3 regions of the Afipia massiliensis genome follow, and region 2 is predicted to be linked to each of the others. Evidence: predicted binding sites of a transcription regulator. Region 2 holds the regulator's gene; each other region holds the start of a gene.

Region 1 (9,735 bases), 500 kb from region 2:
TTTCACGATCGCCGACATCGACCGGCTGTCGCGCCGCGTGCCATGTCTTTGCAAGGTCGCGCCCGCCAAGAGCGACGTTCACATGGAAGACGTTCACCGCGCCGGTGGCGTCATGGCCATTCTGGGCGAACTCGAACGCGCCGAACTGATCGATACCAGCCTGCCGACCGTGCATGCGCCGACCATGGCCGATGCGCTCAACCGCTGGGACATCGGACGCACCAACAGCGAGTCCGTGCGCAACTTCTTCCGCGCAGCACCGGGTGGTGTGCCGACGCAGGTGGCTTTCAGCCAGTCGGAACGCTGGGACGATCTCGATACCGATCGCGAGAAGGGCGTGATCCGCTCGGCTGATCATCCGTTCTCGAAGGATGGCGGGCTTGCAGTGCTGTTCGGCAATATCGCGCCGGAAGGCTGCATCGTGAAAACCGCCGGCGTGGATGAATCGATCCTCACGTTTCGCGGCAAGGCGCATGTCTTCGAAAGTCAGGACGACGCGGTGTCCGGCATCCTCGGCAACAAGGTGAAGCCGGGCGACGTTGTTGTGGTGCGTTACGAGGGACCGAAGGGCGGCCCCGGCATGCAGGAGATGCTGTATCCGACCAGCTATCTGAAGTCGAAGGGGCTCGGCAAGGTTTGCGCGCTGGTGACCGACGGCCGGTTCTCGGGCGGAAGCTCGGGCCTCTCGATCGGCCACGTTTCGCCGGAAGCGGCGGAGGGTGGATTGATCGGTCTGGTGGAGACCGGCGATCCGATCCTGATCGACATTCCGAACCGCATCATCAGTGTCGAGCTCGATGACTCTGTTCTCGCTGCACGGCGTGCGGCGATGGAAGCCAAGGGCAATGCGGCGTGGAAGCCGGTTGACCGCAAGCGCGTGGTATCGCCTGCGTTGCGCGCATATGCGGCGATGACGACCAACGCCTCGCGTGGCGCCGTTCGCGACGTGTCTCAGGTCGAGAAGTAGTCGCTGGCATTTGCTTCAAACGCTGATGCGAACGGCGTCAGCGTTTGAGCAACTCATAAACAACCGGGTTGTCGGCGCACGCGCCGAACCCGCATTCCACCAGCGTCGAAATCACATTCAGAGCCGTCAGGCCGATGACGAGCCATACCGCCGTGCGCGCAAACGCCGACGCGGGAGGCGCGGTGCGGGTACTGTCGAACTGCTTGTCGAACAGCAGGATCGCCGAGATCAACACGATGGCCGCGACAAATCCCAGCAGCGCCCACGTATAGTAATGATAGCCGAGCATCGCCGAGCCGTAGCCGGCGTCGCCCGGCATGATGTGCAGCAGAACCTGACGCGTCGAGACCATCGCCCCAATGAGAGCCGCCAGCAGCGACAGCGCGTAGTGACTGGGGCGCGGTCCGAAGCGGATATTCAGGATCGGCCCGATGGCCAGTGCCGTGAACATGATGCGCTGAAGCAGGCACAGCGGGCAGGGTAGTTCGTTCAATAGAAACTGCGCGGCGAATGCCGCCGCCAGCACGGCGGCGACAGCGTAGAGACTGAGTGCGTTGAGGGTAATGGCGCGTGCGGGGGTCATCAGAACGACAGCTTCAGCGTATCGGTCGCGTGATGGAGATAGGTCGCGACACACGCAATGAGCACGACGGCGGACAAAGCGAGTGTCAGCGAGCGCGAGCCGCGCCATGCGACGAGCATGACGACAGTGACGGCGAGAAACAGCGCTGTGAATTCCATCGTATCTTCCTGAGCGAAATGCCGCCTGACTGTAAGGCAGATTCGTCGATCCACCAGCGGTGTTTCGCTCAGGTTCTATCCGGGTGAAGATTACCCCTTCACGTGCGCAGCCAGTTTCTCGAGCGTCTGCATGCCGAGTTCGACTGCGCCGAACTTCATGACGGCGTTTCGTGCTTCCACAGACGGGAAGATCGATGTCATGGTCAGCAGCGTGCGGTTCGCGCCCAGCGCTTCGAACGTGACGGCGACTTCAAAGGCACGCGGATCGTTGTCGATATCCGAGTCGTGCAGATAGGCGAGGCGTCTGCCCGGCAGGATCTCGCGATACGCGATGCGGTTCGGATAATCCGTGCCGTCCGGACCATGCATCGTGAAGCGAAACATTCCGCCGACGCGGAAGTCCCTCGCGAGCACCGTAATCGTGAAGCCGTTCGGGCCGTACCATGTCTTGAGGGCTTCGGTCTCGGTGAAGGCGCGGAACAGAACCTCTGGAGGCGCGTCGAACTCGCGCTCCATGGTGATGGAGGGCTGATCCGCAGGCGTGCTCGCTTTGACTTTGAGTGTCGTCGTCATGTGTCAGTTTCCTTTGACTGGATGTCTTTCAAATACAGGTCGAGCTTGCCGAAGCTCTCCTCCCAGAACCGCCGGTACTGATCGAGCCATTCGGTCGCTTCCTTCAGCGCCTTCGGCTCCAGACGGCAGGGCCGCCACTGGGCGGTGCGCCCGCGCGTGACGAGGCCGGCGGTTTCCAGAACTTTCAGATGCTGTGAGACGGCGGGGAGGCTCATGTCGAACGGCTTCGCCAGTTCCTGCACGGAGGTCTCGCCGAGCGCGAGGCGGGCGAGGATTGCTCGCCGTGTCGGATCGGCGAGGGCCTTGAAGGTTGCGTCGAGGGCGTCTGTCGGCATGGTTCAACCTGTATTTAAGTAGATGCTTAAATACGATTTGGAGCAGCCTTCGTCAAGGAGAATGGAGGGGTTTTGGCGCTAATCGGCAGATGCGCTTTACTGGCTTGTTTGTTCATGATTTGTTCGGACGAAATCGGAGTGCGTACCATGTCCGAACGATCTCATTTCCGGGAGTTTCGGGATCCAGGTAACAATCAAACGCTGTTCTTCGCCCTTCTTTTGGGAGCGGATGACCGACCGAGGCTGACGCAGTTCACACACGAGCGTCGCCGCAAGGAAGGATTGGCGGGGACACCGACTCCGGGACCGCGCCTTCATCTTTCGCTGCACGCCGTCGGCGACTACCGTGAACTACCTGATCGCATTGTGCGCGCCGGCGTGATGGCCGCGGCTTCCGTCGATGCTCCCGCTTTTTCGGTGGCATTCGATCGTACGATGACCTTTACGAGTACGCGACCGACGAAGCCGTTCGTCCTTTGCGCAAGCGACGGGATGATGGCGCTGGAATTTCTACATGAACGTTTGGGACAGGCACTCTGGCGGGTCGGCCTCGGCCAGCACGTCTCGCGGCGTTTCACGCCGCATATCACGCTGCTTTACGACCAGCGCTCTGCGCCCGAGCGGTCAATTTCTCCGCTGATATTTCGCTTCGACAGTTTCGTCCTCATTCACAGCCTTGTTCGCCCAAGGCGACACGTTCATGTGGCGCGTTGGGCGCTGCGCCAATAATGTTGTTAGCTCTGCAAGGGGAGATAAAGTTGGCTGCGACGATTTACGGAATCAAGAACTGCGACACGATGAAGAAAGCCCGCGCCTGGCTGGACAAGCACGGCATCGACTACAACTTTCATGATTACAAGGCCGAGGGCATCGACAAGGATCGCCTCGCGCGCTGGAGCAACGTGGCCGGTTGGGAGGTTTTGCTGAACCGGGCCGGCACCACGTTCCGGAAATTGCCGGACGCCGACAAAGCCAATCTGACCGAGAAAAAGGCGATGGCGCTGATGCTCGCGCAGCCTTCGATGATCAAGCGTCCGGTTCTGGAAATCGGCGGCAAGCTGCTGGTCGGCTTCAAGCCCGAGAGCTACGCGGCCGCGATCAAATAGCGTTGGGAAACAGAGTCCGGTGCGAACCGGCTAGACGAACTCGATGGTGTCGCCGGGCGCGATGCGGCCGGGCAGCTTGTGAAACAGATCGCGTTCGATCACGGAGCGCAGAACGTATTCCGGCAGAACGTCGTTGCCGCGCATCAGGTTTCTGATTTCGAAACCGCCCTCGTCGCTGATCGTTTTCAATGAGGCGAGGATGCGGTTGACGCCGGCGCCGTCGGAAAACGGCATCAACAATCGCTCGTAGTCGACCTTGCGCCCATACAGGTCGCTGACCTTGGAGATGGTGTAGACCGGCAGCCGCCGCCGTACGCACTCATAGTAGATGGGCATGACGATCGGCTCGAGTTTGGCGCCGAGATACTCGTCGAGGTAGCGGCCCTTGCCGGTGGTGCCATAGGCGCTCGACATCCGGGTGCCGTCACTATCGATGGTGAACCGTGGAAGCTCTCCGGCGCCATGCACGGTGTAGTAGACGAGGTCGTCCGCTTCATCGGCGATGCGCTCTGGCAGATAGTCTTCAAATTTGGGCAGTCGGTCGTGCCGGGCATATAAACGCAGCCAGCAGTTCAAGAGCTCGCGCTGCTTGATCGATTTCACAATGGCCGGACTAGCGCTTTCGAATTCCATGACGACGTCCCGAAGCGGTGTTGGGAAATGTCCTTGCCAGCAATCATCGGGCTTTGGTCGAAATTTTTCATGAAAAGGGAACTCTGCCGAATATTAGGCTTAACAAGCCGTTTCACGACTTCTGCCAGCCATAGCCGCTAGAGCCCTAGGCATCGGTGGACATTATGAATTTTGCGCGCTACGCATAAACGATGGGCAGCAATGCAGCTTGCGCATCACTCAAAATTCGATACATATTCCGGCCGGTCGCCGGGGTCGAAGGCTTCGGAAGGGCGCAAGGGGCGGCGCCAAATAACGGTCACACGCGAATGGCTTGCGTGAAGGCTGACAGGGGGAAATTTGCTTGTCTGATGAGTTCATTCTTGAAACCTCCGGGTTGACCAAGGAGTTCGCGGGCTTTGTGGCCGTGAGCGACGTCAATCTGAAGGTGCGCCGCGGCAGCATTCATGCGCTGATCGGCCCGAACGGGGCCGGCAAGACGACGTGTTTCAACCTGCTGACCAAATTCCTGAAGCCGACCCGCGGACAGATCCTCTACAAAGGGCAGGACATCACCGCGATGGCGCCCGCCGACGTGGCGCGGCTCGGGCTGGTGCGGTCGTTCCAGATTTCGGCAGTGTTTCCGCATCTCACGGCGCTGGAGAACGTGCGGGTGGCGCTGCAGCGCCAGCACGGCAGTTCATTCGATTTCTGGCGGTCGAAGTCGGTTCTCGATCGTTTCAACGGACGCGCGGAGGAACTGCTCGAAGACGTCGGCCTGAGCGATTTCGCCAAAACGCCTGCGGTGGAAATGCCGTACGGCCGCAAGCGCGCTCTGGAGATCGCCACCACGCTGGCGCTCGATCCGGAGATGATGCTGCTCGACGAGCCGATGGCCGGCATGGGCCACGAGGACATCGACAAGGTCGCCGCGCTGATCAAGCGCATTTCGCAGAAGTACACGATCCTGATGGTCGAGCATAATCTCAACGTCGTCGCCCACCTGTCCGACACCATTACCGTGCTCACGCGCGGCAAGGTGCTTGCGGAAGGCAACTACGCGACGCTCACGAAGGATCCGCGGGTGAAAGAAGCCTATCTGGGAGCAGGCCATGAGTAATGTTGCTGGCTCGCCGGTCCTCTCGGTCAAGAATCTCGAAGCCTGGTACGGCGAGTCTCACATCCTGCACGGGATGAACTTCGAGGTTCGTCCGGGCGAGGTGGTGACGCTGCTCGGGCGCAACGGCGCCGGCAAGACCTCGACGCTCAAATCGGTCATGGGCATCATCGGCAAGCGCACCGGGTCGGTGTCGTTCGAAGGCAAGGATCTGATCCGGCTGCCGGCCGAGAAGATCGCACGCCTCGGCGTCGCGTTCTGCCCGGAGGAGCGCGGTATTTTCGCCAGCCTCGACGTCAAGGAAAACCTGCTGCTGCCGCCGATCATCCGCAGCGGCGGCATGACGCTCGACCAGATCTTCGAGCTGTTTCCCAATCTCAAGGAGCGCCTCGGCAGCCAGGGCACCAAACTGTCCGGCGGCGAGCAGCAGATGCTGGCGATCGCCCGCATCCTGCGCACCGGCGCGCGGTTCCTGATGCTGGACGAGCCGACCGAAGGTCTGGCGCCGGTCATCATCCAGCAGATCGGCAAGATGATCGCGCGGCTGAAGGCCGAAGGCTTCACCATCCTGCTGGTCGAGCAGAACTTCCGCTTCGCCTCGACCGTCGCCGACCGCTTCTACATCGTCGAGCACGGCAAGATCATCGACACATTCGCAAACTCAGAACTCCAGGCCAACATGGAGAAACTCCACACCTATCTCGGTGTGTAAGGACGCAATCTAGTTCGAGGGTAACGGCAAACGCCGCCGATAGAGCGGCATCCAGGAGGGAAGATAATGAAGAACATGATTTCGGCACTTATGCTGAGCACCGCGCTGATGATCGGTGCGGGGACCAGCGCTTTCGCGCAGGACAAAACCATCAAGATCGGAAACCTGACCGACATGTCCGGCCTCTACGCCGACGTGGGCGGACCGGGTTCGACCCTTGCTGCGCAGATGGCCGTCGAAGATTCCGGTCTCACCAAAAAGGGCTGGAAGATCGACGTGATCGCCGCCGACCATCAGAACAAGCCTGACGTCGGCACCACGACGACCAGGCAATGGCTCGATGTCGAGAAGGTTGACGTCGTCGTCGACGTGTTGAACTCGGGCGTCGCGCTCGCGGTCAAGAACGTCGTCACCGAAAAGAACGCCATCATGATCAACTCCGGCGCGGCGTCGTCGGATCTGACCAACTCGCAGTGCTCGCCGAACGTCGTGCACTGGGTCTACGACACCTACATGCTGGCCAACAGCACCGGCACCGCGCTGGTGAAGGCGGGCGGAGATAGCTGGTTCTTCCTCACGGCGGACTATGCCTTCGGCGCAGCGCTTGAGCGCGACACCACGACGGCCGTGACAAAGGCGGGCGGCAAGATCCTCGGCAGCGTCAAGCATCCGTTGAACTCGTCGGACTTCTCGTCGTTCCTGCTGCAGGCGCAGGCCTCGAAGGCGAAGATCGTCGGCCTGGCCAACGCAGGCGGCGACACCACGAACTCGATCAAGCAGGCGGCTGAATTCGGCATCGTCAAGGGCGGCCAGCGGTTGGCCGGCCTCCTGATGTTCATCAGCGACGTCAACTCGCTCGGTCTGAACGTTGCGCAGGGTCTGAACTTCACCGAGACGTTCTACTGGGATCTGAACGACGGCACCCGTGCGTTCTCCAAGCGCTTTTCGGAGCGTTCGAAGAACAAGGCGCCGCCGACCATGGTGCAGGCGGGCGTCTATTCCGGTCTCATGCATTACTTCAAGACGCTCGAAGCCATGGGCGGCAACTCGCACGACGGCGCCAAGATCGTCGCCAAGATGAAGGAAACGCCGACGGATGATCCGCTGTTCGGCAAGGGCTCGATCCAGCCGAACGGACGCAAGATCCATCCGGCTTATCTCTTCGAAGTGAAGAAGCCGTCCGAGTCGAAGGGACCGTGGGACTACTACAAGCTGGTCGGCACCACGCCTGCCGAGCAGGCCTTCCGGCCGCTGTCGGAAAGCGTTTGCCCATTGGTGAAGAAGTAACAAGCAATCGCCCGGCGGCTTGACGCCGCCGGGCATTCTCTCAATACCGCTCTCAATCGCGCGCGAAAGAATCGATACGATGCAAGCTCTGTACGCCCAGCTTCTTGTTGGATTGATCAACGGCTCGTTTTACGCGCTGCTGAGCCTTGGGCTGGCCGTGATCTTCGGGATGCTCAACATCATCAATTTTGCGCACGGCGCGCTCTATATGATGGGTGCTTTCGTTGCCTACTTCCTGCTGAATCTCGCAGGCCTGAATTACTGGTGGGCGCTGATTCTGGCGCCGGTGATCGTCGGCGGCTTCGGCATCCTGCTCGAGCGCACGATGCTGCAGTGGCTGACCGGTCTCGACCACCTCTATGGATTGTTGCTGACGTTCGGTCTGGCGCTGATCATTCAGGGCGTGTTCCAGAACTACTTCGGCTCGTCCGGATTGCCTTATGCCATTCCTGACATTCTCAAGGGCGGCGTCGATGTCGGCTTCATGTTCCTGCCGATCTATCGCGGCTGGGTTGTCATCTTCTCGCTCGTGATCTGTATCGCCACCTGGTACCTGATCGAGCGCACGCGGCTCGGCGCCAACCTGCGCGCCGCCACCGAGAATCCGACGCTGGTGCGCGCCTTCGGCATCAACGTGCCGCGCATGATCACGCTGACCTACGGTCTCGGCGTCGGTCTCGCCGCACTGGCCGGCGTGCTCTCGGCACCGATCAATCAGGTGCGGCCGCTGATGGGCGCGGATCTCATCATCGTGGTGTTCGCGGTGGTCGTGATCGGCGGCATGGGCTCGATCATGGGCTCGATTATCACCGGCTTCGCGCTCGGCGTGATCGAGGGCCTGACCAAGTATTTTTATCCCGAGGCGTCCAACACCGTGGTCTTCGTGCTGATGGTGCTGGTGCTCCTCGTAAAGCCGACTGGACTGACGGGGCGGGCGAACTGATATGACGACAATCACTGACAACGCCGTTCCCGTTAAGGGCCGCACCGCCGACGAGATGATCGCGTTCGTGGTCATGACCGTCCTGCTGGTCATCGTACCGCTGACCGGGATCTACCCCTATTTCGTGATGCAGGCGCTGTGCTTTGCGCTGTTCGCCTGCGCGTTCAACCTGCTGATCGGCTACAGCGGCCTGTTGTCGTTCGGGCACGCGATGTTCCTCGGCACCGCGGGCTACGTCACCGCGCATGCGCTGAAGGTCTGGGGCGTCTCGCCCGAGATCGGCATCATCCTGGGCGTCGCCGCGTCTGCCGCGCTCAGCGTCATCACCGGCCTGATCGCGATCCGCCGCCAGGGCATCTACTTTGCGATGATCACGCTGGCGCTGTCGCAGCTGCTGTTCTTCATCTACCTGCAGACGCCGTTCACCCACGGCGAAGACGGCATCCAGGGCATTCCGCAGGGCATGATGTTCGGGGTGTTCGACCTGTCGAAGCCGACCACGCTGTATTACGTCGTGCTGACGATCTTCCTGCTCGGGTTCCTGCTGATCTACCGCGCGATCAATTCGCCGTTCGGCGAGGTGCTCAAGTCGATCCGCGAGAACGAGCAGCGCGCCATCTCGCTCGGCTACAAGACCGACCAGTACAAGCTGCTGGCGTACATCCTGTCCGGCACGCTGGCGGGTCTGGCCGGCGCGGTGAAGGTGTTCGTGGCGCAGAACGCCTCATTGACCGACGTGCACTGGACCATGTCCGGCGAAGTCGTGCTGATGACGCTGGTCGGCGGCCTCGGCACCGTGTTCGGCCCGGTGGTCGGCGCCTTCGTCATCATCGCCATGCAGCAGTATCTGGCCGGCTTCGGGCAGTGGGTCACGGTGATTCAGGGCGCGATCTTCGTGATCTGCGTGCTGACCTTCCGCCGCGGCATCGTCGGCGAAATCGCCCATTTCTTCAAACGTTCGCTGTAACCGGCAGATTCTACGGCCTTTCTCGCCTCGATAAAACGGTGGATGACCGGCGCTTTTGCGCCGGCAGCCGACTGTTGGTTTGTGAAACGGTTTATGACAGAGATGTGACGCGTTCTGTCATGCCGGAGAAAGATCATGCTTGGGTTGTTTCGTAAGCTGCTGCCTCGGGAGGAGCGGTTTTTCGACCTGTTCGCCCGGCATTCCCAGTCCGTGGTGCAGGGCGCCGAGGCGCTGGAGGGGATGCTGCGCGGCGGCGAGGAGACCCCGGTTTACTGCCAGCGCGTCAACCAGTTCGAAAACGACGCCGATCAGGTCACGCGGGAAGTCCTGACCGCCGTTCGCCGGACCTTCATCACGCCGTTCGATCGCGGCGAT
Region 2 (9,735 bases):
CGCTCGTTCTTCATGACGGCGGTGGTGCTGATCGCCGTGATGGTGGACCGGCGCGCGATCACGTTTCGCACGCTCGCCGTGGCGGCCATGATCGTGCTGCTGATCGCGCCGGAAGCATTGGTGCATCCGAGCTTCCAGATGTCGTTCGCGGCGACGCTGGGATTAGTCGCGCTAGTCCAGATCGGCATGCCGAATCTGTTTGCGTCACCTGACAATGCGCAGGTGGCGCGCGCGGCGCTCTGGGGCGGGCGTGAGATCACGATGCTGGCGCTGGCATCGCTCGTCGCAGGGTTTGCGACCATGCCTTACGCGGCGTTTCATTTTCATCGCGTCACGCCCTACGGCGTGCTGGCCAATCTCGCGGCGATGCCGGTGGTCTCAGTGTTGGTGATGCCGGCCGGACTGCTGGGACTGCTCGCCATGCCGTTCGGATTCGACGGCCTGTTCTGGCGGCTGATGGATGTCGGCATCGGCTGGATGGTGGCGGTAGCGCAATGGGTTGCCGCGCTCCCGGGCGCCATCGGGCGGATCGCGTCATTCGGGACCGGCCCGCTGGCGGTGATGAGCGCAGGCATCATCGCGCTCGGCCTGCTACGGACACCGCTGCGCTGGGCGGGCGCAGGGCTGATCGCGCTGGCAACGGTCTGGGCACTGACCACGCCGCAGCCGGACATCCTTGTTGCCGGAGACGGACATACGGTCGCGGTGCGGGGGAAGGACGGCAGGCTGCGCCTGATGCGCACCGGAAAGGACGCGTTCCTGTCGCGCGAATGGCTCGCGGCCGATGCCGACATGCGCAAGGCAATCGATGCGTCGCTGACCGACGGTGTCTCGTGCGACACGTCCGGATGCGTGGTGCAGGCGGCGGATGGTTCGACCATTGCGCTGACACTGAAGCCTGACGCATTCGCGGACGATTGCGCGCGGGCCGCGGTCATCGTGACGCTTCGGCAACCGCCCACCGACTGCGCGGCCATGGTGCTGGATCAGGAGATGCTGCGCAGGCGAGGGACGCTGGCCTTGCGCAAAACAGCGGACGGCTACGCGATCACGGCTAACCGGCCGCGCGGCGTGGATCGGCCCTGGTCACCGGCAAATGTTGAAGACGAGTCTGACGTCTCTGCTGTCCGGCTAAACCGTCCGGTCCAGCCGGTCGACGCCACGCCGACGGAAAGTGATCTCCAGCCTGATGATTGATCGCGCTGTCATTCCGGACAGGCTGCGCAGCGGGTTGATCCGGAATCCAGCAGGGTTCGGTGGAAGCAGTTTCTGGATTCCGGGTTCGCTCGCAAGCGCTCGCGCCCCGGAATGGCGCCGGACCATTTTTTCAGTTCGTGCCAAACCGAACTCAATACTTCCGAACGAGCCCGATCAGCTTGCCCTGAATGCGCACGCGATTGGGCGGAAGGATACGGACCTCGTAAGCCGCGTTGGCAGGCTCGAGCGCGATGGACGCACCGCGGCGCCGGAAGCGCTTCAAGGTGGCTTCTTCCTCATCGATCAGCGCCACCACGATGTCGCCGGTGTCGGCGCTCTCGTTGCGCTGGATCAGCACGGTATCGCCGTCGAGAATACCAGCTTCCATCATGGAATCGCCGCGCACTTCGAGGGCGTAGTGTTCGCCGGACCCGAGCATGTCGGGCGGCACGCTGATGGTGTGGCTGCGGGTCTGCAGCGCCTCGATCGGTGTACCTGCCGCGATCCGGCCCATGACCGGTACGGAAACGGGGTAGCTCACATCCTCGTCGGGACCGGCGGAGGTGTTCGCGCGAACCTTTCCGAGGTTGCCTTCGATGACGCTCGGGGTGAAGCCGCGGCGTGCGCCGCCCGGATTGGCGCCGAGTTCGGGAAGCTTGATGACCTCGATGGCGCGGGCCCGGTTGGCGAGCCTGCGGATGAAGCCGCGTTCTTCAAGGGCGGTAATGAGCCGGTGGATGCCGGACTTGGAACGCAGGTCCAGCGCGTCCTTCATTTCGTCGAAGGAGGGCGGAACACCAGCTTCCTTGAGCCGCTCGTTGATGAAGCGCAGAAGCTCGTATTGTTTGCGTGTCAGCATCTGAATTGGTCCCCGATCCCTAGAATCTCGAGTTTTGAGCCGATGCCGCGCCTCTTTAGATCCCACTGAAAGAAGTACGGGAAGGACACTTAAGGGGTGCGAGTCACTCGAAACAAATCATGAACGAACACTATATGTTCCATATGTGTTCCGCAACCCCTTAATTTCTCGTGAACGGCGGGAGGGTTTAGGGATCAGCCGGGAAGCCGGAGGATCGTGCAGGGCGAGCCAGCCGGGGCGGCTGGCGCATGGGGGGCGCGGACGATCAGCGCATCGGACGCGGCCAGATTGGCTACAAGCGAGCTGTCCTGCGCGCCCACGGAGGTTGCGACAGGCAAGCCGTCGCTGCCGGGCGTGAGCCGCGCCCGTAGATAATCCTGCCGCTTGTCGTTGGCAGGCAATTCGCGCCCAAGCACGGCGCGTTCAAGCAGATGATCGACGCTCGTCCGCCCCGAGAGCGCGCGGATCAGCGGCACCAGAAACAGGAAGGCGCAGACATAGGACGACACCGGATTTCCAGGCAGCCCGAGCACGCGCATCGTGTCGAGCCGCCCGTGCATCATCGGTTTGCCGGGGCGCAGCGCGATCTTCCAGAAGGCCATGTCGAAGCCTTCGGCTTTCAGCGCAGCCTGAACGAGATCGTGATCGCCGACCGACGCGCCGCCGGTGGTGACGAGAACGTCCGCGCCGAGGTCGCGTGCGCGGCTGATTCCGTTCGCGGTGGATTCAAGCGTGTCGCACGCGATGCCGAGATCGATGACCTCCGCGCTTTCGCTTCGCACCAGTGCGCTGAGAGAAAACAGATTGCTGTAGACGATCTGGCCGGGGCCGGGCGTCGTGCCCGGCGCGACCAGCTCGTCGCCGGTGGCGAGGATCGCGACCTTCGGGCGGCGGTGCACCGGCAACTGCGGATGGTTCATGCTTGCGGCTAACGCCAGGGCGCGATCATTGAGCCACGAACCGCGCGGCAGCAGCACGTCGCCTTCGCGGAAATCGATGCCGGCGGGGCGGATGTTCTTTCCCTCTGCGATGGCTTCGTTGACGATGACGAACTCGCCGTCGCGCGTGGTGTCTTCCTGAATGACGACGGCGTCGACGCCGCCGGGAACAACGCCGCCGGTGAAGATGCGCGCTGCCTGTCCCGCGCCAATGGCTTGATTGAACGGCCGTCCGGCCGCGACTTCGCCGATCACTTTCAGCCGCGCGCCCGGCACCGCATCCGCCGCGCGCACCGCGTAGCCATCCATCGCCGACAGCGCGACGGGCGGCTGGGTGCGAAGGGCTGCAACGTCGCGGGAGAGCGTGCGATGAAACGCATCGGTGAGCGCAACGGTTTCTTCGGGAAGGGCGCTGGCGTCCTTGAGAACGGCGACATAGGCGTCGGCGACCGGCATCAGCGCCATAGGACGCTCCTCAGTAATCGGCCAGGTAGTGACCGGATTTTCCGCCCTTTTTCTCGACCAGGCGGATGGCTTCGATCTGGATGCCGCGCTCCACGGCCTTCACCATGTCGTAGATGGTGAGGCACGCCACCGACACGGCGGTCAGCGCTTCCATCTCGACGCCGGTGGGGCCTTTGACCTTCACCGTGGCGCGCACGCGGCAGCCCGGCAGCTTGGTGTCGGGTGTGATGTCGAGCGTGACTTTCGACAGCGCCAATGGATGGCAAAGCGGAATGAGATCGGACGTGCGCTTCGCCGCCATGATGCCGGCGACGCGCGCGGTGCCCAGCACGTCGCCCTTGGCGGCGTTGCCTTTGACGATGAGATCAAGCGTCTTGCGGGTCATGATGACACGGCCTTCGGCCACCGCCACGCGTTCGGTGTCCGGCTTGGCCGACACGTCGACCATGCGGGCTTCGCCCTTGGCATCGATGTGGGTAAGGGCGGCGCTTGCTTTCTTCTTTGATTTCTCTTTGGCCACGGCTCAGCGCGTCCCGGTGGCGCGTTGCGCGTCGTTACGAGCGAGCAGGGTGCGGGTCGCGGTCGTCACATCGGCCTGACGCATCAGGCTTTCGCCGACGAGGAAGGTCGACATGCCGACCTTTGCGAGACGCGCGAGATCCTCCGGTGCGAAGATTCCGCTTTCGCCGACGCTGATGCGATCCGTCGGGATCAGCGGCGCGAGTTCTTCGCTGGTGGCCAGCGTCGTCTCGAAGGTACGCAGGTTGCGGTTGTTCACGCCGAGCAACGGCGAGCGCAGCTTCAATGCGCGGTCGAGTTCCTCGCGATTGTGAACTTCCAGCAGCACGTCCATGCCGTGTGCGAAGGCTGCGTCCTCGATATCCTTCGCCGCAGTGTCGTCGAGCGCGGCCATGATGATCAGGATGCAGTCGGCGCCATGCGCGCGGGCTTCTGCCACCTGATAGGTGTCGTACATAAAATCCTTGCGCAGCACCGGCAGCGAGACCGCAGCGCGCGCGGCGACCATGAATGCGAGCGAACCCTGGAACGATGGCGTATCGGTCAGCACCGAAAGACACGCAGCGCCGCCGGCCTCGTAAGCTTTGGCGAGAGCGGGAGGGTCGAAGTCGGCTCGAATGAGTCCCTTCGAGGGAGACGCCTTTTTGATCTCGGCGATCAACGCATAGTCACCGCGTGCGATCTTGCCGCGAATGGCGTTGACGAAACCGCGCGGCGCGGAGGCGGCCTTGGCGCGCGCCTCGACTTCGGCCAGCGGAAGCGCACGCTTGGAGGCGGCGATTTCCTCGCGCTTGTAGGTTTCGATCTTTTCGAGGATGTCCGACAAAGGTAATCGCTCCTCAAGCATTGGAGACAGCGACGAGGCGCTTGAGCCTGTCCGCCGCCGCGCCAGTGTCCAGCGCCTTGGTGCCGAGCGCAACGCCTTCCTTCAGATCCTTGGCCTTGCCGGCAACCACGAGGGCTGCGGCGGCATTCAGAAGCGCGACGTTGCGGTAGGCGTTCTGCTTGCCCTCCAGCACGTCGCGAAGCGCCTTGCCGTTGGCCTCAGCGTCGCCGCCCTTGAGCTCGGCGCTGGTGGCGCGTGGCAACCCGCCGTCCTCGGGCGTGACTTCGAACGTGCGGATGCTGCCGTTCTCTAGCGCAGCGACGAAGGTCGGGCCGGTGAGGGTGATCTCGTCCAGTCCGTCGGAGCCGTGCACGACCCAGGCGGATTCCGCGCCGAGGTTCTTCAGCACCTGCGCCAGCGGCTGCACCCAATGTTTCGAGAACACGCCGACCATCTGCCGCTTGACGCCGGCGGGATTGGACAGCGGTCCAAGCAGGTTGAAGATGGTGCGGGTCGCGAGTTCGACGCGGGTGGGGCCGACATTTTTCATCGCCGGATGATGCGTCGGCGCGAACATGAATCCGATGCCCGCCTCTGCGATGCAGCGGCTCACGTCGTCCGGCGTGATGTTGATATTGACGCCGAGCGCGGCTAGCGCGTCGGCTGCGCCCGATTTCGATGACAGCGCGCGGTTGCCGTGCTTGGCGACCGGGACGCCTGCACCCGCGAGAATGAACGATGCGCAGGTCGAGACATTGACGGAGCCCGAACCATCGCCGCCGGTGCCGACGATGTCCACGGCGTCGGCGGGCGCTTTCACCGTGAGCATCTTGGCGCGCATCGCAGAGACTGCGCCGGTGATCTCATCGACCGTCTCGCCGCGCACGCGCAAGCCCATCAGCAGCGCGCCCATCTGCGAGGGCGTCGCTTCGCCGGACATCATGCGGTCGAACGCTGCTGCTGCCTCGTCCCGCGACAGGGCAGCGCCGGTGGCGACTTTTCCGATAATGGCTTTCAGGTCGTCCATGGGGCTTCCGCTTGACGTGACTTCCGCTCGAATGAGCCTAGATTTTGAGGCTCATCATTGAGCCGAGGCCGCGCCGGTCGCCACGGCAAACGCGTTCTGGTTGATGGTGACACCGACCTCGGTTTCGAGCTTGGAGATGTAGGCGCCAAGCTGCTCCTCCATTTCCGCGCGGCGCAGATTCTCGGTCAGCTTCTTCACGTCCTCGGATGCCATATCGACCGGCGGCACAACGACGTCGGTGACCTTGAACACGATCCACTCGCTCGGTCCGGTGCCTTCGGTCTGACCGACACTGTCCTTCGGGGTGCGGAACACCGCCGTGACCAGCCGCTCGGGCACATCCTTGGCTTCGGCGTCGCGCTTGAACAGCTTGGCCGTCTCAACCTTGACTCCCGCAGCCGAAGCTTCGGCGTCGAAGGCCGCGCCCTTTTCCAGCTTGCCGACCATCTCGGTTGCCTTGGCGCGCAGGCGGGTCGAGATCTGTTCGTCGCGCCAACGGGCCTCGACCTGATCCTTCACCTCGTCGAGCGTCCGGTCGCGCGACGGCGTAACGCCGAGGACATCGAACCACAACTCGCCGCCGTTGTACTGCAACGGCTCGTTCTCGACGCCGATGCTGCTGGCGAACGCGGGCGCGATGATGTCGACGCCTTGCGGCAGGCCAGTCACCGGCTTGCCGTCCGTTCCGCGGCCGGAGCGATCGACGGCTTCGATCGTGATGGCCTTGAGCCCGAGCTTCTGGGCGGCTTCGGCGATATTCGCGCCGCCGCCGCGCTCGTCCTCGATCTTGTTGTGCAGGTCCTGCAGCTGCGCCCGCGCGCGCTCCAGCGCGATCTCGCGCTTGATCGTGGGAGCGACGCTCTCATAGGTCGGGTTGGTGCCGGGCTCGATCTTGGTGACTTTCAGCAGGGCCGTCGTCAGCGTCCCCTTGACCGGCTCGCTGACGGTGTCGGGCGCAAGGGCGAACGCGGCATTTGCGATCGCTGTATCGCCGATTGATGTCTTCGCCACCGTGCCGAGGTCGATGTCGGCCGTGGTGAGCTTGCGCTCCTTGGCGAGATCCTCGAACGACATTCCAGCCGTGATGCGCTCGCGCGCCGCCTTGGCCTCGTCGACATTCGGGAACGGGATCTGAAGCACCTGACGGCGTTCCGCCGTCGCATATCGCTCGCGGCGCTGTTCGAAAACCTTCTTCGCGTCGTCGTCGGACACCGTGATCCACTTCGCGAGGTCATCCGGTGTCAGCGTGAGCACGGCGATCTTGCGATATTCCGGCGCCCGGAACAGTTGCTTGCGGTCCTCGAAATAGGTGGCGAAGGTTTCGGGCGAGGGCGCGTCGATGGTGCCGGCCTGCGCGGCGGTCAGCCTGACGTAGTTCGCCGAGCGCTGCTCGTTCTGGAAACGGACCAGGGCTTCGATCTGTGTTTTCGGCGGCTCGAGGCCGGCAACGATCGTCCCGGTCAACTGGCGGCGCGTCGCGTTTTTGCGCTGCTCGGCGATGTAGCGCTGCTCGGTGTAGCCGGACTGACGGATCGTCTGCAGAAAGCGCTCATGCTCGAACTTGCCGTCGAGACCCTTGAAGGCAGGCTCGTTCTGAATGGCGCGCACGATGTCGGCGTCGGACTGTCCGAGACCCATGCGGCGCGCGGTCTCATCCAACGCGGCGTCGGAGATAACGTCCTGCAGCACCTGGCGGTCTAAACCGAAGTTGCGCGCCTGCTCCATCGTCAGCGGCCGGCCGAAGCGGCGGCCGATCTGCTGCACCCTGTCGGTGAACAGGTTTCGGAATTGCTCGGTGGTGATTTCGGTGCTGCCGACCTTGGCGAGAGACGACTGTCCGAATCCCTTGAAGATGTCGGCGATACCCCAGACACCGAAACTGATGATCAGCACGCCGAACAGGACGGACATAACCGCCTTGCCGAGCCAATTCGATGAGGCTTTACGCATTCCTCGGAGCATGGGTCCAACTTGATGTTCGGGGGTGGGGCGGGTCGCCACGGAGGGCGTTACCGCGTTGTTTCGCCAACATATAAAGAGGTGCCGGTTCCCTAGCAACCGTGCTGTCGGCGGCGCATCAGCGCGGTTAACGACATAATCCCGAAAAGTGGGAACCGGTTTTCGGAAAAGATCATGCCAATCCAAGCCCGCAATGTGGAAACCAGGCATTGGAACTGGCTTCCGCAGGAGCCCTCTGCTAGCGCAGATCGGCCGATTACCGAACAATTGTCATGCGAGATCAACGATGACCGACAAGCGACGCCCCCTGATCGCCGGGAACTGGAAGATGAATGGCCTCAAGGCTGCGGTGAATGAGCTTGCCGCCATCGGGCAGGGTGCGGAGGCGGTCTGGCGCAAGGCCGATTTGCTGATCTGCCCGCCGGCGACGCTGCTGTTCACGTCCGCCGCAGTGGTGATCGGATCGAAGGTGGCCATCGGCGCGCAGGACTGCCACCCAGCAGTCTCTGGTGCGCATACCGGCGATATTTCCGCCGAGATGCTGGCGGATGCAGGCGCGACGGCCATTATCGTGGGACATTCCGAGCGCCGGACGGATCACCACGAGACGGATGCGCGGGTCCGCGGCAAGGCCGAGGCGGCATGGCGTGCAGGCCTCGTCGCCATTGTTTGCGTCGGCGAAACACAGGCCGAGCGCGACGCCGGACAAACCCTCGAAGTGGTCGGACGTCAGGTCGCCGGGTCGGTTCCGGACGGCGCGACCGCCGCGAATCTGGTCGTCGCCTATGAGCCGGTCTGGGCGATCGGAACCGGGCGAACCCCGACAACCAAAGATGTCGAGGAAGTCCATAAGCTTATCCGCGATCGGCTGAAGGATCGGTTCAGCGGCGAGGGTAATCAGGTCCGGATTCTCTACGGAGGCTCGGTAAAGCCCTCGAATGCCGCCGAGCTGATGGCTGTCGCCAACGTCGATGGTGCTCTGGTGGGTGGCGCCAGCCTCAAAGCGGTTGATTTCCTTGCGATTGCCGCCGCGTGCCCCTAAATGGCCCTCAGGCCAAGCAGTCTGTCGGGGGTGACAATCACCCCTGCAATCGTGTACAGACCGCGCAACTTCAACCCCCGCAAGCATCGACGCGACCGGCTGCCGGCGCCAGTGGCTTGTGACGGAAGGTAACGATGCAGACCGTCATTATCGTCATCCATCTCATGCTTGTCCTTGGCCTGATCGGCGTCGTGCTGTTGCAGCGTTCGGAAGGCGGCGGCCTCGGTATCGGCGGCGGTGGAGGCGGCGGCTTCATGTCCAGCCGCGGCACGACCAATCTGCTCACCCGCACCACGGCAATCCTGGCGGCATGCTTCTTCGTGACCAGCCTGTTTCTGTCGTGGCTTGCGAACTACGAGCGCAAGCCGTCATCGATCATCAACAGCACCAGCCCAGCGCCGATCTCGCAGCCGGGTGCTCCGGCGGCTCCGGCAGGTGGTTTGCTGGACTCGCTGAAGAAGCCTGAAGCGCCGTCCGCTCCGCAGGCGCCGCAGTCGAAGTAGTGCTGTTTTGGGGGCAGGAATTGCAGTCATGCGCGCGTCGCTTGTCTGCAAGTCTCAATGCAGTCTTCCAAGTCACTGACTGAACTTACATTTTGAAGTCACCCACAGCGTCGTGATTTGCTCGCGTGGGCGTGCGTTTAGTTTTGCGAATCACAGCGGTGGAGTTAAAGGTAGAATCCCATGACGCGGTACATTTTCATCACCGGCGGCGTGGTCTCCTCGCTCGGCAAGGGTCTGGCTTCAGCAGCGCTCGGCGCGGTGCTGCAATCCCGAGGCTACAAAGTCCGCCTTCGCAAGCTCGATCCCTATCTCAATCTCGATCCCGGAACGATGTCGCCGTATCAGCACGGCGAAGTGTTCGTGACCGATGACGGCGCCGAGACCGATCTCGATCTCGGAC
Region 3 (9,735 bases), 1.0 Mb from region 2:
TCGAGCAATGGCGTGGCGAGTGTGCCGTAAGGATCGGCGCTGACCAGCGCGGGCAGGGGAAGGCCGTAGGCGCGCCAGGCGGAAATCACCGGCAGCAGGCCGATCAGGCGCGGACTGTCATTGTTCGCGGTTGTGGCTGTGAGGGCGCGGACGTTGGTGCGTCCCTGCGCGGACGCATTCACAGCCAGCTTCCATTCGGGCAGATAATAGCCGTTCGGCTCAACGGCGTTGTCGCTCAGGCGGCGCCAGCGCTCAGTGGAGACCATGTCGAGCGGTGCGAGCGCGGCGGTTGATTCAGCCGCGGAACGGTCGCTCGTTCGCTCACGAGCAAAACTCACCTCGCGGCGCGCGGCGGCTTGTGTTGCATCGGCAATCTCGACCACGTCCCTGATCCCATTCCACGTGTTCTTCGGCACGCGGCCTTTCGGAGCTGTGTGCGCTGTTGTTTTTGGCGTCCCTGATTTTCGACGGTATGCGCCAAACATCAAAATCGGATGTGGGATTAGGGTTAAATGCGGTGCGCTTTTTTCATCGGTTGTTAACGATGCTGGCGCGCTCACGAAGGCGTGACAGCCGTTGCCGGTATCATTCGGTTGGAAACCGCCGCGTGCAGGAAAATTTAAGCAATTGCGCGCAACCTACAATTACCATGACACCGCCTGCGTGACATTTCAGCGGCGGTGGGAATTTTAAGAAGTCAGTTTTTGTAAACCGAGATTCTCGGAGCGCAATTTTACCAGGCAGCAATCTCCACGGAGGTCGCAATGGGCAAGGAACTTCGTAAGAGCCAGCGGATCGATTTCGAACGCGGCATTGATGTGCAGATCATGGGAATCGACGGCACCTGGCGCCGGTCGTGCCGGATGCTGGATGTGTCCGAAGGCGGCGCTTTGCTGAAAGTTGACGGCTCCGTCGGCGATCTCGATCTGAAGGAATTTTTCCTGCTGCTGTCCTCGACCGGCCTCGCTTACCGGCGATGCAAGATGGTGCGGGTGAACGGCGACCAGGTCGGCGTGATTTTTCTGAGACCTGACGTCAAGAAGAAGTCGGCATCCCCATCTGCGCGACGGGTGCCAGTGGAAGGATTGGCCTGACGTCAGATCCGCAAGAGCGTTGTGAGAGTCCGAGGTGTGAGCCTTCATGCATCAAGATCGTCGCTTCAACCGCGTCCGGCCTTCGGGGAATCTCTCCCGCTCGGCCAGCATCATCGTCGACCTGAAATCTCCGGTGATCCGCTGCAACGTCGTGGATTATTCCGCGGGCGGCGCTTGTCTCGAGGTTGCACCCGGCAAGCCGTTGCCGGACAGGTTCGAGCTGCTCTACGCCGGATCGAAAAAGAAATGCCGCGTGGTGTGGGTGAAAGGCCCGCGCCTCGGCGTTTCGTTCTAGCTGCCGGGCGCCTTCAGTCGAACGCGATGCCGACGCGCTGACCGTTATTCCAGACCATGCGGCAGCGGGCGACAAAATCATCCGCCTTGATGGCAAGGCTGAATCGCGGCGGGATCATCGCGGCATTGGCGACATCCAGCGCCGCGCCGCGGTTGGATATGTTGCGTACCGTGCAGTCGACGCCCGCGCCATTGAACGTGATGACGCCGCCCTTGAAAACACGACGACGCGTTTCCGACCGCCTCTCCGCCAATGGTGTGTCTGTCATGGCCGCGACCTTGTGAGTCATGGCCGCCACCGTAGGTACAGCGGGTTGCCAGTCCATAAAGCGATACCTGTTGCTGCCTTGGCTCGCGTTCAGGATTGATTCACGACATTGAGCCGGGGCGTGCCCGGGCCCGGCTGGAACAGCTGCACAGCGGCTAACTCATGCCCCTTTGCAGGGTTTGCCTCGCCCTGGTCGCGTCCTGCCCCGTCTTGGCCATCGTTTTGCGGTGGGGTAGACTGTCGATGGCGGGCAGGCGCGCGTCCGGACGACGGCGTCCAGGTTCACAACAAGTCCCAATCTCACAACAGATTGATTGATCCGGGGAGAGTTTCGATGCGGGTGTTTCGTGTGGCGATGCTGATCGGCTTGACGATGGTTCCCGTCGCTGTGCCGGCATATGCCCAGATGATGCCGGGGTTCAAACTGGGAGAAGGCAAGGAATACTCCGAGGAAGAAAAGGCGCGCGCGAAGGCCAACGAGGACGCGGCGAAGGCCGCGCGGTCCAAGATCCCCGATGCCAAGGCGAGCAACGATCCATGGGCCACGGTGCGAACCGAGCCTGCCGCGAAATCCGCCAAGGCGAAATCGACCGCGAAGTGAAGTTCCTGCCGCGCGGCGGCGTTACTTCGGGATCTTCGTCTCTGCGGAAAGCCAGTTGTTCAGATTGACGGCAACGTCGAGCTGGCGGGCCTTTTTCAGAAGATCGTCGCGCTGCTCGCATGGCGGCATCGCGCGGGCCTTGTCCCGGGTTTCATCCGCGATTTTCTGCCACTTCTCTCCGATGGAAATCTCGTTCGTCCTGTGCATGGATGACGCTCTCCTGGCTGTCAGGTGTGAGCACACCGCTTTGTGATCGCCGGTGCATGGTCTGTCTCAACCCCCGGTTGGCTGAAACGATCCGCAGGCGCGCAACGCCCGTGCGTCGTATTTTTTTGCTCCACGAAGGAACCAATCTCGCCCCGCATTCGTCTGTCACATAAGACATTACGCGGTGGGACGATGACTGGTCTGATCCGATTGGTGCAACACTGGCTCTGGCCAGCGGCTGCGGAAATTTCGACAGAAGCGCAGGACACGACCAGCATGGCAGATCTGGTGCGGTTGCTCGGAACCGAACACGAGCCGGCTGCTCCGGTCGACGGACAGGGCGAGGGGCAGGCGAACGAGGCCGACCGTTCCGGTTCCTGACGCACGACAGTTTCGGCAAAATTACGATTCACGCAGAGCCGGAAACACAAGAGGCCCGCCAGGTGCGGCGGCCCTCGCGATGTTCGGCGCGGTTCGGCAAGCCGCACGATCATGCCGCGCCGGCGGCGTTACTGCTTGGGCATATCCATGCCCTTGTGCGGATCGTCGGCTTTCATGCCGTCCATCATCGCCATGTTCTTGCAGCAACCGCACATGCGCATGCCGGACTGTTTCATGGACACGGCAGGCTTGTCAGCCATCGGGTCGATAACGGCGGCGGACCTGCCGCACATGCCGCCCTGGGAGGTGGTGTTCTGAGCCTGCTGGCCCGAGCCGCCACACATCGCGGCAGCCGGTGAAAGGCCGATCAGCAGGGCTATGGTAGTTGAAGCGAGAAGTGTGCGCATTGGCTTTTTCTCCCTTGTTCAGGAGAACCTGGCGGCAGACGCACAGAATCGGGGTCAATTCTTTGTCAGTCGCGACAGGTGACGGCTGATGACATCGCGCAGGGCAAAACGAGGCCATTGGGATCATCTTACCACACCAGCGAGTAATAGACGGTGGCTCCGATCAGAAGCAGTCCGCCTAGAATGACCAGCGACAAAAAGAACCACTCTGCCGCCGAAAGCGGCTCAGTACGCGGATCGAAAAAATCATCCGGCTGAGACATCGCGCATCACCGAACGCAGGAGTTCGACGTTAACGCTCGCAGCTTTATATGCCTGTTCACCTTCCGACAGAACCGAAAAACAAACCCCGCGCCGGGAAGCGGGGGTGGCAAACCGACGCGGAACTCATATTGCGGTCATGTTTGGGTGGCGATGTGCGCTCACTTGAATCACATACCGGAGTAAGAAATGAAATTCTCATTCGCCCTTGTTGGACTTGCCGCTCTCAGCATTTTTGCGGTCACTGAAACCGCGTCAGCGATGCCGAACGGCTTGACCACACAGAGCGGCATCGAATCGAACGTAGATCAGGTTCGCCTGGTGTGTGACCGTTACGGACGTTGCTACCAGTCGCGTGGATATGGCTATCGAAGCGGGCCACGTTACGGCCATGGCCACCGGTATGGCCATGCACCGCGCTACGATCGTCACCGGGGAGGCGGGTACGGGTACGGTCACGGAGGTGGTGGCGGGAATTGGCGCCCCGTTGGCCGCTTGTAAGTTTTGAAAAGAGGGCTTCGGCCCTCTTTTTGTTTATCCTCTATGTCCAAGTCGACGAGTTGACCTTCACTCCGGAGCTTGATCGTTAAGGAAAAGGATGAGGCCGCCAACTGAGGCGGCCTTTCTAAACGTGACTATAGTTTCTGGTCGTCTGAAAAGGCCCAGATCCAAAGGAAAATAATATTCACGAGCGGCACGAAGTACAGCAAAGACCAAGCCCAGCTGCGGCCGTTTTTCTGCAGAATCTTTCCGATTGGAATCGGTGGTGTGAGCACGAACAAAACGACCAACCAGTGCCAAATACTGAAATTTCCCATGCGACCCCCCAATTTTCCCTGAAACACTTTTCTGGCATGGGAGCGCAAATCAAAACAGGCCACTAGGGGTTAAAACAGGCCAGTACCGCCCCTCGCAAAAGAACATATTGCGAACCTAGAACAAATAGGGTACATTTTGTTCCATCGGATCGATCCTGATTCCGGTCCGCCGCAGGGGCAGCAGGCCAGCCAGCTTGTTTGTCCGGCTGGCGAATCCCGTTCATAAGGAGCACCACTATGGCCCCCGCCGCCCTGCGTATCGTTGAAGGATCATCCATGGACAAGACCAAGGCCCTGTCGGCCGCGCTCTCACAGATCGAGCGCCAGTTCGGCAAGGGCTCCGTGATGAAGCTCGGCAAGAACGACCGCTCCATGGATATCGAGACGATTTCCTCGGGGTCGCTCGGGCTGGATATCGCGCTGGGCGTCGGCGGTCTGCCGAAGGGCCGGGTGGTCGAGATCTACGGGCCGGAATCGTCCGGCAAGACCACGCTGGCGCTGCACACGGTGGCCGAGGCCCAGAAGAAGGGCGGCATCTGCGCCTTCATCGACGCCGAACACGCGCTCGATCCGGTCTATGCCCGCAAGCTCGGCGTCAATGTCGATGAACTTCTGATCTCGCAGCCGGATCACGGCGAGCAGGCGCTGGAAATCGCCGACACACTGGTGCGCTCCGGCGCGGTCGATGTGCTGGTTGTGGACTCGGTGGCGGCGCTGGTGCCGCGCGCCGAACTCGAAGGCGAGATGGGCGACAGCCTTCCCGGCCTGCAGGCGCGGCTGATGAGCCAGGCGCTGCGCAAGCTGACCGCCTCGATCAACAAGTCCCACACCATGGTGATCTTCATCAACCAGATCCGCATGAAGATCGGTGTGATGTACGGCTCGCCGGAAACCACCACCGGCGGCAACGCCTTGAAGTTCTACGCGTCCGTGCGCCTCGACATTCGCCGCATCGGCCAGATCAAGGAACGCGACGAAGTGATCGGCAACTCGACCCGCGTCAAGGTCGTGAAGAACAAGCTGGCGCCGCCGTTCAAGCAGGTCGAATTCGACATCATGTACGGCGAGGGCGTCTCGAAGCTGGGCGAAATTCTCGATCTCGGTGTGAAAGCCGGGATCGTCGAGAAGTCCGGCGCATGGTTCTCCTATGACAGCGTGCGCCTCGGTCAGGGCCGCGAGAATTCCAAGACCTTCCTGAAGGCCAATCCGGAAGTGACGGCGAAGATCGAAGCCTTGATCCGCCAGAACTCCGGCCTGATCGCCGAGCAGATCCTCGCGGGCTCGCCGGAGCGCGATGCCGACGGCGAGGAGCCTGTGGAAGACTAAATCTATTTCCGGCTCGGGCTTAATCGCCCGGGTTTGGGTGCGATCCGAAAAGAACGGGAATCCTTTTCGGGCATCCATCGCACCTTCGGAAAGCAAACGGGCGTTGTGGATGTTGAGTTGCCGACATCCCCAGCGCCCGATTTGTTTTTGAAGAGCAGGGCGGCAGCGTTTCTCTCCGCGTCGTCCCGGCCAAGCGTAGCGCGAGCCGGGACCCATAACCCCTGCATTCGTTTGGCGCGTTGCGCGCTCGACACATGAACCACAGTCCAGTGATTGTCCCCGCTCTCGCGGGGACGACGACTTGGAAGCTCCGAGCGTGTTACTCCGCAGCCTGCGCGTAATCCGCCACCGGCGGGCAGGAGCAGACCAGATTGCGGTCGCCGTGGACGTTGTCGACGCGTCCGACCGGACACCAGTACTTGTCGGTACGCGAGGTGCCGGCCGGGAAGCAGCCCTCGGCACGCGAATACGGCCGGTCCCACTTGTCCTCCGCGATGTCGTGCACGGTGTGCGGCGCGTGGCGCAGCGGCGACGCCTCGATTTTGAAACGCCCGGATTCGACGTCGGCGATCTCGCGGCGGATCGCGATCATGGCGTCACAGAAGCGATCGAGCTCGGCCTTCGATTCGGATTCCGTCGGCTCGATCATCAGTGTGCCCGGCACCGGGAAGCTCATGGTCGGGGCATGGAAGCCGTAGTCGATCAGGCGCTTGGCGATGTCGTCCACGGTGACGCCGGATCCCGCCTTGAGCCCGCGCGGATCGACGATGCATTCGTGCGCCACGCGGCCGTTGTGGTTGCGATACAGTACCGGAAAATACGGATCGAGACGTTTGGCGATGTAGTTCGCGTTCAGGATCGCGACTTCCGTGGCGCGGGTCAGGCCTTCGCCGCCCATCATCAGGATGTAGATGTAGGAGATCACAAGGATCGACGCCGATCCGTAAGGCGCGGCCGACACGGGACCAACCGCAGCGTCCCTATCGTTTGTGATATTCGCCGGAAGGAACGGCGCGAGGTGCTTCTTCACGCCGATCGGGCCCATGCCGGGGCCGCCGCCGCCGTGCGGGATGCAAAACGTCTTGTGCAGGTTGAGATGGCTGACGTCCGCGCCGTAGTCGCCGGGCCGCGCGAGTCCGACCTGCGCGTTGAGGTTCGCGCCGTCGAGATAGACCTGTCCGCCGTGGCCATGAACGATGTCGCAGATCTCGCGGATGTGTTCCTCGAACACGCCGTGGGTCGAGGGATAGGTGATCATTACTGCGGCGAGGTCGTTCGCGTGCTCGTCGGCCTTCTTGCGCAGGTCTTCCACGTCGACGTCGCCGCGCGCGTCGCAGGCGACGACAACCACGTCCATGCCGACCATGCTGGCGGACGCGGGGTTGGTGCCGTGGGCCGAGGAGGGGATGAGGCATATCTTGCGGTGCGGCTCGTTGCGCGAGGCGTGATAGGCGCGGATCGCCAGCAGCCCGGCATATTCGCCCTGCGCGCCGGAATTCGGCTGCAGCGACACCGCGTCATAGCCGGTGATGTCGGCGAGCCACTTCTCCAGCGTGCCGAACATGGTGTGATAGCCGGCGGCCTGTTCCTTCGGCGCGAACGGATGCAATCCGCCGAATTCGGGCCAGGTCACCGGGATCATTTCGGTGGTGGCGTTCAGCTTCATGGTGCAGGAGCCGAGCGGGATCATGGCACGGTCGAGCGCGAGATCGCGGTCTGAGAGTTTGCGCATGTAGCGCAGCAGTTCGGTTTCTGAGCGGTGCTCGTGGAACACCGGATGGGTCAAGAACTTGCTGGTGCGCGCGAGAGTGGACGGCAACGCGTCGCGCGCCTCCTTCTCGATGTCGGCATAAACAAGATTGCCGCCGAAGGTGCGCCACACGCTCTCGATGATCGCAGGCGTCGTGGTCTCATCCAGCGCGATGCTGACGGTGGTTTCATCGAGCCGCAGATTGACCTGCTCATGCGCGGCGTGGGAGATGATCGCCTGCCGCTGGCCGTTCACGGCCACTGTGACCGTGTCGAAGTAGCTGTCGTTCAGCGGCGCGAAGCCGAGCTTGCGCAAGCCGGTCGCCAGAACTGTTGTGCGCCGATGTACGGTGCGCGCGATATGCGTCAGTCCTTCGGGGCCATGATAGACTGCGTACATCGACGCGATCACGGCGAGCAGCACCTGCGCGGTGCAGATGTTCGATGTCGCCTTTTCGCGTCGGATGTGCTGCTCGCGCGTTTGCAGCGCGAGGCGATAGGCGGGCGCGCCGCGTGAATCCACCGACAGACCGACGATGCGGCCGGGCAGGGAGCGCTTCAGTGCGTCCTTCACCGCCATGTAGGCCGCGTGCGGTCCGCCGTAGCCCATCGGCACGCCGAAGCGCTGGGTCGAACCAATGGCAATGTCCGCGCCGAGATCGCCGGGCGAGGCGATCAGCGTCAGCGCCAGAGGATCGGCGGCGACGACGGCGATGGCGCCCTTTGCCTTCAACGCGGTGATCGCGGCGCGCGGATCAATGAGGCTGCCGTGCGTGCCGGGATACTGGAACAGCGCGCCGAAGACATCAGCCTTGTCGAGGTCACGCGCCGGATCGCCGACGATCAGCGACCAGCCGAGCGGTTCGGCGCGGGTGCGCAGCACGGCCAGCGTCTGCGGATGCACCTCATGATCGACGAAGAACGCCTTGGTCTTCACCGAGGACGAGCGCTCGGCGAGCGCCATGGCTTCCGCCGCCGCCGTGCCCTCATCCAGCAGCGAGGCGTTGGCGATGTCGAGCCCGGTCAGATCGCAGATCATGGTCTGGAAGTTGAACAGCGCCTCCAGCCGCCCCTGGCTGATCTCGGGCTGATACGGGGTGTAGGCTGTGTACCACGCGGGACTCTCGAGAATATTGCGCTGAATCACCGCGGGCAGGACCGTGCCCGAGTAGCCTTGGCCGATCAGCGAGGTGAACACCTGATTGCGTGCGGCGATGCCGCGCATATGCGTGATCGCGTCGATTTCGCTGAGCGGCTTGCCGAGATCGAGCGGCGCCTTCAGCCGGATCGAGGCCGGCAGCGTCTCGCTCATCAGCGCCTGAAGGCTCGATGCGCCGACGGTTTGCAGCATGGCGTCGATGTCGCGCGATGAGGGGCCAATATGCCGGCGGACGAAATCGACAGCGGGTTCGGCAGGCTTGCGATGCGCGGTCATGCTTTTTCTCCTCAGGCCGTGTGGGCCTTGTAGGCGGCTTCATCCATCAGGCCATCGAGATCGCTCTTGTTGGCGATGCGCAGCTTGAAGAACCAGGCGGCCTTGCCGGGATCGGAATTCACCAGCGACGGATCGGCGGCGACGGCGTCGTTGACCTCGAGGACTTCACCCGCGATCGGCGCATAAACGTCGGACGCCGCCTTGACGCTTTCCACCACGGCGGCGGCTTCCGCCTTCTTCAGCGTACGGCCGACCTTCGGCAGTTCAACGAACACAACGTCACCGAGTTGAGTCTGCGCGTAATCGGTGATGCCGATGGTGGCGACATCGCCGTCGATCTGGAGCCATTCGTGATCGGAGGTAAACAGCGTGGTCATGGTGTCCTCAGCGTTCCAGTGTTGGTGTTGCTATCGTTTGTAACCGTTGGGCACGAACGGCATCGCAGAGACGCGCAGGGCTAAGCGCTGCCCGCGCACGTCGGCGAAGACAATCGTGCCTTCGGTGGAAAGAGGTGTCGGCAGATAACCCATCGCCACCGGAGCATTCAGGGTCGGCCCGAAGCCGCCGGATGTGACGGTGCCGATTTTGTCTGCTGATGTTTCACTGGCATAGAGCGACGCGTGCTCGCGCACCGGCGCGCGGCCCTCAGTGCGCAGGCCGACACGGCGGCGCGATGCGCCAGTCTCGAATTCTTTCAGGATAATGTCAGCGCCGGGGAAACCTCCCATCCGTGCGCCGCCGTTGCGGCGGCTCTTTTGCACGGACCACTCCAGTGCGCCCTCGACCGGGGTGGTGGTGGTGTCGATGTCGTGGCCGTAAAGACAGAGGCCGGCTTCGAGCCGCAGGCTGTCGCGCGCGCCAAGGCCGATCGGCAGCACCGCAGGGTCGGCGAGC

What was found. Region 2 encodes LexA, which represses DNA repair genes until DNA is damaged. Its sites were predicted from a motif close to TGTTCNNNNTGTGTTCNG; they were not measured.
Region 1: the regulator LexA is predicted to act here: its motif matches at 2,726-2,743, upstream of YH63_RS17030 (2'-5' RNA ligase family protein).
Region 3: the regulator LexA is predicted to act here: its motif matches at 4,448-4,465, upstream of recA (recombinase RecA).

Annotation. Positions count from the first base shown of each region.
Region 1 is NZ_LBIA02000001.1:3,519,681-3,529,415, forward strand. Features, by position in the region: gene ilvD (dihydroxy-acid dehydratase) at 1-967, shown strand, start outside; gene YH63_RS17015 (disulfide bond formation protein B) at 1,005-1,550, opposite strand; gene YH63_RS21675 (DUF5993 family protein) at 1,550-1,708, opposite strand; gene YH63_RS17020 (SRPBCC family protein) at 1,799-2,281, opposite strand; gene YH63_RS17025 (ArsR/SmtB family transcription factor) at 2,278-2,616, opposite strand; gene YH63_RS17030 (2'-5' RNA ligase family protein) at 2,764-3,345, shown strand; gene YH63_RS17035 (ArsC family reductase) at 3,375-3,722, shown strand; gene YH63_RS17040 (hypothetical protein) at 3,753-4,355, opposite strand; gene YH63_RS17045 (ABC transporter ATP-binding protein) at 4,699-5,454, shown strand; gene YH63_RS17050 (ABC transporter ATP-binding protein) at 5,447-6,163, shown strand; gene YH63_RS17055 (ABC transporter substrate-binding protein) at 6,230-7,450, shown strand; gene YH63_RS17060 (branched-chain amino acid ABC transporter permease) at 7,530-8,393, shown strand; gene YH63_RS17065 (branched-chain amino acid ABC transporter permease) at 8,395-9,360, shown strand; gene YH63_RS17070 (DUF47 domain-containing protein) at 9,496-9,735, shown strand, end outside.
Region 2 is NZ_LBIA02000001.1:4,022,997-4,032,731, reverse strand. Features, by position in the region: gene YH63_RS19410 (ComEC/Rec2 family competence protein) at 1-1,197, shown strand, start outside; gene lexA (transcriptional repressor LexA) at 1,349-2,056, opposite strand; gene YH63_RS19400 (molybdopterin molybdotransferase MoeA) at 2,251-3,459, opposite strand; gene moaC (cyclic pyranopterin monophosphate synthase MoaC) at 3,470-3,979, opposite strand; gene trpC (indole-3-glycerol phosphate synthase TrpC) at 3,983-4,804, opposite strand; gene trpD (anthranilate phosphoribosyltransferase) at 4,818-5,831, opposite strand; gene YH63_RS19380 (peptidylprolyl isomerase) at 5,886-7,781, opposite strand; gene tpiA (triose-phosphate isomerase) at 8,077-8,832, shown strand; gene secG (preprotein translocase subunit SecG) at 8,967-9,335, shown strand; gene YH63_RS19365 (CTP synthase) at 9,516-9,735, shown strand, end outside.
Region 3 is NZ_LBIA02000001.1:3,005,096-3,014,830, forward strand. Features, by position in the region: gene YH63_RS14340 (GNAT family N-acetyltransferase) at 1-383, opposite strand, end outside; gene YH63_RS14345 (PilZ domain-containing protein) at 765-1,094, shown strand; gene YH63_RS14350 (PilZ domain-containing protein) at 1,141-1,389, shown strand; gene YH63_RS14355 (PilZ domain-containing protein) at 1,403-1,678, opposite strand; gene YH63_RS14360 (hypothetical protein) at 1,991-2,257, shown strand; gene YH63_RS14365 (hypothetical protein) at 2,279-2,464, opposite strand; gene YH63_RS14370 (hypothetical protein) at 2,657-2,845, shown strand; gene YH63_RS14375 (hypothetical protein) at 2,974-3,252, opposite strand; gene YH63_RS21920 (hypothetical protein) at 3,381-3,515, opposite strand; gene recA (recombinase RecA) at 4,569-5,657, shown strand; gene gcvP (aminomethyl-transferring glycine dehydrogenase) at 5,977-8,841, opposite strand; gene gcvH (glycine cleavage system protein GcvH) at 8,853-9,218, opposite strand; gene gcvT (glycine cleavage system aminomethyltransferase GcvT) at 9,249-9,735, opposite strand, start outside.